DNA from 2 places in the Variovorax sp. F042 genome. Region 2 is predicted to be linked to the other one. Evidence: predicted binding sites of a transcription regulator. Region 2 holds the regulator's gene; the other holds the start of a gene.

Region 1 (4,411 bases), 230 kb from region 2:
CCTGGCGGCTGGCAGCTACGTGGCCTTCATCTGGGCGCTCAAGCTCCAGATCCAGGTCTGGCCCACCTTCATTTCGGGCTGAGGAGCGCACACCATGGACCTGATCCACAACCTTTCCATCGGTTTCGGCGTTGCCTTCACCTTCACCAACCTGCTGTACTGCCTGCTGGGTTGCATCCTGGGCACGCTGATCGGCGTGCTCCCGGGCATCGGCCCGGTCGCAACCATCGCGATGCTGCTGCCCGCCACGTACGCGCTGCCGCCCGTGTCGGCGCTGATCATGCTGGCCGGCATCTACTACGGCGCGCAGTACGGCGGCTCGACCACGGCCATCCTGGTTAACCTGCCGGGGGAGTCGTCCTCGGTGGTCACCTGTATCGACGGCTACCAGATGGCAAGGCAGGGCCGCGCAGGCCCGGCGCTCGCCGCGGCCGGCCTCGGCTCGTTCTTCGCGGGTTGCGTCGGCACGCTGATCCTGGCCGCCTTCGCGCCGCCGCTGACCGAGCTGGCTTTCAAGTTCGGTCCGGCCGAGTACTTCTCGCTGATGACGCTGGGCCTGATCGGCGCCGTGGTGCTGGCTTCGGGCTCGCTGCTGAAGGCAGTGGCGATGATCGTGCTCGGCCTGCTGCTGGGCATCGTGGGCACTGATGTGAACTCGGGTGTCGCGCGCTACAGCTTCGACATTCCGGAACTCACCGACGGCATCGGCTTCGTGGTGATCGCCATGGGCGTGTTCGGTTACGGCGAAATCATCGGCAACCTCTCGCAGCCCGACGACGAGCGCGAAGTGTTCACGCACAAGGTCAAGGGCCTGTGGCCCACCAAGGACGACTTCAAGCGCATGCTGCCCGCGGTGCTGCGCGGCACTGCCCTCGGCTCGGCGCTGGGCATCCTGCCCGGCGGCGGCGCGCTGCTGGCCTCGTTCGCCTCGTATGCGCTGGAGAAGAAGATCCGCATGCGCCCCGGCGAAGTGCCCTTCGGCAAGGGCAACATCCGCGGCGTGGCATCGCCCGAGTCGGCCAACAACGCCGGTGCACAGACTTCCTTCATCCCGCTGCTGACGCTGGGCATTCCGCCCAACGCGGTGATGGCGCTGATGGTGGGCGCAATGACGATCCACAACATCCAGCCCGGCCCGCAGGTCATGACCAGCAACCCCGAGCTGTTCTGGGGCCTGATCGCCTCGATGTGGATCGGCAACGCGATGCTGATCATCCTGAACCTGCCGCTGATCGGCATGTGGATCAAGCTGCTGACGGTGCCCTACAAGTTCCTGTTCCCCGCCATCGTGCTGTTCTGCGCGATCGGCGTGTACTCGACCAACAACAACACCTTCGACGTGTGGATGGTGGCGGCCTTCGGCTTCATCGGCTACCTGTTCATCAAGCTGCGCACGGAGCCTGCGCCATTGCTGCTGGGCTTCATCCTCGGGCCGATGATGGAAGAGAACCTGCGGCGCGCGCTGCTGCTGTCGCGCGGTGCGTGGAGCGTATTCGTCACCCGGCCGCTGTCGGCGGGACTGTTGGTGGCGGCTGCGCTGCTGCTGGGCATCGTGCTGCTGCCCGCAATCAAGGCCAAGCGCGAGGAAGCCTTCGTCGAGGAGTGAGCGCTCCGGTCCCTGCAAGAAGCCCCCGCTCCGGGGGCTTTTTTCATTTGGGGCCTTTGCTCGGGGTGCCCCAAATAGACGCGCTCTTGTTGGTGCCCGGCAGGGTCGCCGGCGGTGCGCCCGGAAACACGGCGAGCAGCGAGGCGCCCGTTACCACCAGCATTTCCATAGGGGGAGGACTACCCCACCCGTGGCGCTATCAAAAAAGGAGCTGAAGATGCAGGTGTATCAAGTCATGCAGGCATAAAAAAGGCGCCGACCAGCGGCGCCTTTCAAAGTCAAACACGGCATCTCGTACGGAGCCTTTGAAGCATTTTTATTGTTGCTTGGGGATTGTCTCCTCGGACCCTCGGCAGCACGAGCAGGGCCCGTTCGCGAGTGGGCAGACTTTAGGGTGCGCACCGCCTCAGTGCATTGGGAATTACCCGCTTTGCCTTACCGAGAAAGCCAGATTTGCGAACCAAAGTGTTTCTGATAGTTAACGATGTGGCACGACTTGTGCAGGCAGCACCAAGGTCCATCACTTCAAGAAGAAGAAACGGTCATGGCCCTGGCTCCGCACGCCTCCATCAACGCGGCAGACACCGCATGGATGATGACTTCGACCGCGCTGGTGCTGCTGATGACGCTGCCCGGCATCGCACTCTTCTATGCGGGCATGGTGCGCCGCAAGAACGTGCTGGCCACCATGGCGGGGGTGGTGGCGATAGCCGCGGCGGTCTCGCTGACCTGGTTCGCGGTGGGCTATTCACTGGCCTTTACCGAGGGCTGGCCCTGGCTGGGCGGCACCGGGCGCTTCTGGTTCTCGGGCTTCGAGTATCTGAAGGAGGCCGGGCAGGTTGCGGTGAGCCACGTCGCGCCGAACGTGCCTGAATCGGTCTACGCGATGTTCCAGCTGACCTTCGCGATCATCACCACCGCACTGGTGCTTGGCGCTTTTGTCGAGCGCATGCGCTTCTCGGCGATCCTGTGGTTCGCGCTGCTCTGGAGCGTGCTGGTGTATGCACCTGTCGCGCACTGGGTGTGGGAGCCGGGCGGCTGGCTCGCGCAGATGGGCGCGCTCGACTTCGCCGGCGGCTCGGTGGTGCACGTCAACGCGGGCATCGCGGGGCTGGTGTGCGCCTATGCGCTCGGGCCGCGCAAGGGCTACGGGCGCGAGGCCTTCGAGCCCTACAGCCTGGCGATGACGATGACGGGCGCGGGCCTGCTGTGGGTAGGCTGGTTCGGCTTCAATGCGGGCTCGGCGGTGGCGGCCGACGGGCGCGCGGGCCTGGCGATGCTGGTGACGCACATCGCGGCGGCGGCCGGCGCCATGAGCTGGATGCTCGGCGAATGGATCGTGCGGCGCAGGCCTTCGCTGCTGGGCCTGTGCTCGGGCCTGGTGGCGGGGCTGGTGGCCATCACGCCGGCGGCCGGCTTCGTCACGCCGCTGTCCGCGCTGGCCATCGGCGCGATCGCGGGGCTGGCCTGCTACTGGGGCGCCACCGGGCTCAAGCACCTGCTTGGCGCGGACGACTCGCTCGACGTGTTCGGCGTGCACGGCATCGGTGGCATCGTGGGCGCGCTGCTGACGGGCGTGTTCGCCGATGCGCGCATCTCGGGCGCCACGGGCGACGTGCTGACGCAGGCGATCGCCGTTGGCAGCGTGGCTATCTACAGCGCAACGGGGACGGCGGTGGTGCTGTTTCTGGTGCACATCATGGTCGGGTTGCGCGTCGATGCCGACAGCGAGGTGCTGGGCCTCGATCTTGCACAGCACAGAGAACATCTCGGGAGTAGTTGACCCACCGACGGAGGAACCATGCCATCCATGTCCGAAAGCGAACGCATCGCCCTTGCTGCCCGCCTTCACGTGGCGCTGCGGCGAAAGCATGGGCGCGTGACCGACACCGAGTGGATGGCGACCAATGCCGAGTACGCGGCCGAGATCGTGCGCATGACGCGCGCGCACGCTGCCGACACCAAGGACGAGGAGCTTTACCAGTTGGCGACACGGCTGGAGCAGGCGATGGAGCCGCTGGCTCGCGCTGCGCGGCTGGCGGCGCGGCAGCCCGATGGGACGCCGCCTACGCCGCCGCCTCGCTATGTGGGTGGGTTGCGCTGAGTCTTTTCGGGGTGCGTGCGAATGACACCGGGTGCTCAGCTTGCAGCCAGCGCTGCCTTGCGAATCGACTGCAGCGTGCTTCCCGGGGTGATCGCTTCCGGGTCCAGCAGGCAATGCAGGATGGCCGGCTTGCCGCTCTCTCTCGCTCGCGCCAGTGCGGGGCCGAACTCTTCGGTGCTCGTCACGCGCTCGCCGTGGCCGCCGAACACTTCGGCATAGCCGCGGAAGTCCGGGTTCTTCAACTGCGTGGCGCTGATGCGGCCGGGGTAGTGCTTTTCCTGGTGCATGCGGATCGTGCCGTACATGGCGTTGTCGAGCAGCACCACGATGATCGGCAGGCCGTACTGCACGGCCGTCGCGAATTCCTGGCCGTGCATCATGAAGTCGCCGTCGCCCGCGAACACGACCACTTCGCGCTGCGGCCACAGCCGCTTGGCGCCGACGCCGGCCGGCAGGCCGTAGCCCATCGAGCCGCTGGTGGGCGCAAGCTGGCTCGCGTAGGAGCGGAACGGCCAGAAGCGGTGCACCCAGGTGGCGAAGTTGCCCGCACCGTTGCAGAAGATGGTGTCGGCCGGCAGCACTTCGCGCAGGTGCTGCATGACCTCGCCCATCTGCAGCGGGCCGGGAATGCGGATGGGCGCCGGGTCGCTCCAGCGCAGGAAGTCCTCGCGGGCGGTCTTCGTTTCTGCCTGCCATGCCGG
Region 2 (4,411 bases):
GTTCCGCGGTGTTCCAGGAAGAAAGTCAAGCCCGCATCGGCGGGCTTTTTCATCTGTGCGTGCGGGGCTGACGCAATCAGCCGCATACAATGCCGAGCAAGTTTCGTGCCTCTATGACATTGCACTCTCACCCCACCACTACCTTCCTCCGTCGCATCGGCCGCCTGGCCGCCGGCGCGCTGTTGCTGGCCGGCCTTGCCTCGGGCGCACTGGCCGAAACCGCCGACCGCACCAAGCCGATGAACATCGAGTCGGACTCGATGCGCTACGACGACCTGAAGCAGACCAGCGTGTTCACCGGTAACGTGCTCGTTACGAAGGGCACGATCATCATCCGCGGCGCACGCATGGATGTACGCCAGGACCCCGAGGGCTACCAGTACGGCGTGGTCACGGCGGCACCGGGCAAGCGGGCCTACTACAAGCAGAAACGCAATGCGCCCGACGAGTGGATCGAGGGCGAGTCGGAAGTCATCGAGTACGACAGCCGCGCCGACAACGTCAAGTTCATCCGCAACGCCACCATGCGCCGCCTGCTTGGCGCTACGCCGAACGACGAGAGCCAGGGCGCGCTGATTGTCTACGACCAGAGCAACGACACCTACACGGTCAACGGTTCCACTGTGCCGCCGAACACCGCCGTCAACGCGTCCACCCCGGGCGGGCGCGTCAAGACCATCCTGACCCCCAAGGCCGCCACCGCACCGGCAGCCGGTGCCTCAGCTCCGGCCGGCGCGAAGGCGGCGCCGCCGGCGCCCACGCCCGCACCCGGCAAGGGCCTGCGCCAGAGCACCACGCTCAGTGACCAGGGAGAAACCCGCAAGTGATCGAAACCGCAGGAACGCAGGACGCCAACGGCGCACCGGGCAGCCGCCTGATCGCGCGCGGCCTGAAGAAGAGCTACGGCAGCCGCACGGTCGTGAAAGACGTCTCGCTCGACGTGCAGAAGGGCGAAGTCGTCGGGTTGCTCGGGCCGAACGGCGCGGGCAAGACCACCTCGTTCTACATGATCGTGGGGCTGGTGCGCGCCGACGCGGGCGACATCAGCATCGACGGCGAGCCCATCGCCCACATGCCGATCCATCGCCGCGCCCGCATGGGCCTGAGCTACCTGCCGCAGGAAGCCTCGATCTTCCGCAAGCTCACGGTCGAGGAAAACGTGCGCGCCGTGCTCGAGCTCCAGAGCGAGCCCGACGAGAACGGCAAGATGGCGCCGCTGTCGAAGCAGCACATGGACGAGCGCCTGGCCGAGCTGCTGGCCGACCTGCGCGTCGACCACCTGCGCGATTCGCCCGCGCTCGCGCTGTCGGGCGGCGAGCGCCGCCGCGTCGAAATTGCGCGTGCGCTGGCTACGCAGCCGCGCTTCATCCTGCTGGACGAGCCCTTCGCCGGCATCGACCCGATCGCGGTGATCGAGATCCAGCGGATCATCAGCTTCCTGAAAGAGCGCGGCATCGGCGTGCTCATCACCGACCACAACGTGCGTGAAACGCTGGGCATCTGCGATCACGCTTTCATCATCAGCGACGGGCATGTGCTGGCACAAGGCACACCCTCGGAGATCGTCGACAACGCCGAAGTACGCAGGGTGTACTTGGGCGAACACTTCCGCATGTAAGGGCGGGAGCGGTTCCCATGAAGCAAGGGCTATCCCTTCGCGTCTCGCAGCATCTGGCGTTGACGCCACAGCTGCAGCAGTCGATCAGGCTGCTTCAACTCTCCACGCTCGAACTGAGCCAGGAGGTGGAGCAGATGCTCGACGAGAACCCGTTCCTCGAGCGCACGGCTGAAGAAGCGGCGCGCGAGGAATTCGGGCTCGACACGGCCGATGCCCCGGTGCCGCGCGACGACGGCGGCGATAGCGGCGACGGCGAAAGCGACTTCGCTTCGCCCGCCGCCAGCGCGTCCACTGCTTCCACCGAAACCAGCACCACCACCACGGCCGACACCGACGGCCCCGCTGCCGAGATCACCGAGCGCGAGCCCGACTGGGAAGGCGACGGCACCGTCGACATGGCGCCCGACGACAGCGAATGGGGCAGCGATGCGCCCGCGCGCCAGAACAACCTCGGCGACGACGAACGTGCCGACGCCACCGAACTCGCGCGCAGCCAGGAGTCGCTGCAGTCCTTCCTGCACCGCCAGGCCCTGAGCCTGCGCCTGAACGAGAACGACAGCGCCGCGCTGCGCTTTCTCATCGAATCGCTCAACGACGACGGCTACCTGGAAGACTCGCTGCCCGCACTGGCCTCGGGCCTGGCCGGCGACGACAACGACCAGTTCGACGACCTCGTGCATCACTTTCAGGTGGCGCTCGGCCTGCTGCAAAGCCTGGAACCCGCCGGCGTCGGCGCTCGCGACCTCGGCGAATGCCTGGGCATCCAGCTGCGTGCCCTGGCCCGCGAGGACGAGACCGACGAGGAAGAGCTGGTCCGCAAGACCGCCATCGCCATCTGCAAGCAGCCAATGGAGCTGCTCGCGCGCCGCGACTTCAAGCGCCTGGCCACGCTCACCCGCAGCAACGAGGAGCTGGTGCGCTCGGCGCTGCAGATCATCGCGCGGCTCGAGCCCAAGCCGGGTCGGCGCTTCGTCGACGTCGAGCGCAACATCGTCATTCCCGACGTGATCGTCACCAAGACGGGCCGCGGCACCAATGTGAAGTTCCGCGTCATGCTGAACCCCGAGGTGATGCCGCGCCTGCGCGTGCACGACATCTATGCCGGCGCACTCAAGTCGCACAAGGGCGAAGGCAGCCAGGCGCTGTCGCAGCGGCTGCAGGAGGCGCGCTGGTTCATCAAGAACATCCAGCAGCGCTTCGACACCATCCTGCGCGTGAGCAACGCCATCGTCGAGCGGCAGAAGAGCTACTTCGTGCACGGCGAACTCGCGATGCGCCCGCTGGTGCTGCGCGAGATCGCCGACGAACTGGGCCTGCACGAATCGACCATCTCGCGCGTGACCACCGCCAAGTACATGGCCACGCCCTTCGGCACGGTCGAGCTCAAGTACTTCTTCGGCTCGGCGCTGGGCACCGAAACCGGCGGCAATGCGTCGAGCACCGCGGTGCGCGCGCTGATCAAGCAGTTCGTCAGCTCCGAGAGCATCAAGAAGCCGCTGTCGGACAGCCAGATCTCCGAGATGCTGAAAGAGCAGGGCATCGAGTGCGCGCGCCGCACCGTGGCCAAGTACCGCGAGGCGCTGCGCATCGCGCCCGCCAACCTGCGCAAGGCCCTGTAGAAAGCCACCGATGACCCGTCGCCTGCCGTCGCTTTCGCGTTGTGGGCATTGGGTTTTCGTCATGGCTGCGGTCTTGCTGTTCGCAGGCTGCGCCACATTGCCCGACGAGGCGCCGCGCCCGCCCACCAAGGCCATGGCCGTGTCAGCCGACACCGCGCTCGGCAAGATCGCGCTGGCCTCCCAGCCCGACCCCGACCTGAGCGGCTTTCGCCTCATGCCCGGCGGCGACTTCGCCTTCGACACCCGTATCCAGCTGGCCCGCCGCGCGCAGCTCACGCTCGACGTGCAGTACTACCAGATCGAGAACGACGAGACCGGCCGCTACCTGATGCGCACCCTGCGCGACGCCGCCCAGCGCGGCGTGCGCGTGCGGCTGCTGATGGACGACCTCTACACCTCCGGCGAAGACGAGCTGCTGCTCGGCCTGGCCGCCACGCCCAACGTGGAGCTGCGCCTGTTCAACCCGTTCCCGGCCGGGCGCGGCAGCCTGCTGAAGCGCTTCAGCGCGTCGCTCTTCGACTTCAGCCGCGTCAACCGCCGCATGCACAACAAGCTGTTCATTGCCGACGGCGCGATGGCGGTGGCGGGCGGGCGCAACATCGGCAACCAGTATTTCAGGCGCACGGCGGGGGAGAACTTCCTCGACCTCGACACCTTCGTCACCGGCGCGCTGATCCCGCGGCTGGGCAGCCTGTTCGACCAGTACTGGAACAGCATCTACGTGCGGCCGATCCAGTCGGTGGTGGCCAGCGACCTGTCGCGCGAGGAGCTGCAGAAGCGCTTCGACGTCGCCACCGGCCTCGACACCACGCCACCACCGCCGCCGCCCGCGCCCAACGACCTGCTTGGCTACAGCCCGATGGCGGAAGACCTGAACGCCGGCAAGCTCGGACTGATCTGGGCCACCGCAGAGGCCTACGCCGATTCGCCCGAGCGCGTGATCGGCAAGACCACGTCCTACGGCGGCGTGCCGCTGCTGGACGTCGACAGCGTGCGCTACAACGTGGTCGAGCAGATGCGCCGTGCGCGCTCCGAGGTGACCATCGTCTCGCCCTACCTCATTCCGGGCGCCTCGGGGCTGGAGGTGATGCGCGAGATCCGCGGCCGCAACGTGAAGATCAGCGTCGTCACCAATTCGCTGGCCGCCACCGACGAGCCGCTGGTGCACACCGCC

Evidence for each region. The regulator sigma-54, encoded in region 2, starts transcription at its own class of promoters, with help from an activator protein. The targets are predictions, from matches to a motif close to TGGCANGNAANCTGCTTT.
Region 1: a site for sigma-54 is predicted at 2,094-2,111, ahead of ACZYSP_RS14635 (ammonium transporter). Genes of this name have one in related genera too.

The regions. Positions count from the first base shown of each region.
Region 1 covers NZ_JBVASX010000003.1:392,762-397,172, forward strand. The annotation lists gene ACZYSP_RS14620 (tripartite tricarboxylate transporter TctB family protein) at 1-82, shown strand, start outside; gene ACZYSP_RS14625 (tripartite tricarboxylate transporter permease) at 95-1,606, shown strand; partial or broken gene ACZYSP_RS14630 (sulfite exporter TauE/SafE family protein) at 1,671-1,775, opposite strand; gene ACZYSP_RS14635 (ammonium transporter) at 2,151-3,389, shown strand; gene ACZYSP_RS14640 (hypothetical protein) at 3,408-3,710, shown strand; gene ACZYSP_RS14645 (thiamine pyrophosphate-binding protein) at 3,746-4,411, opposite strand, start outside.
Region 2 covers NZ_JBVASX010000003.1:163,059-167,469, reverse strand. The annotation lists gene lptA (lipopolysaccharide transport periplasmic protein LptA) at 114-827, shown strand; gene lptB (LPS export ABC transporter ATP-binding protein) at 824-1,618, shown strand; gene rpoN (RNA polymerase factor sigma-54) at 1,636-3,237, shown strand; gene ACZYSP_RS13610 (phospholipase D family protein) at 3,248-4,411, shown strand, end outside.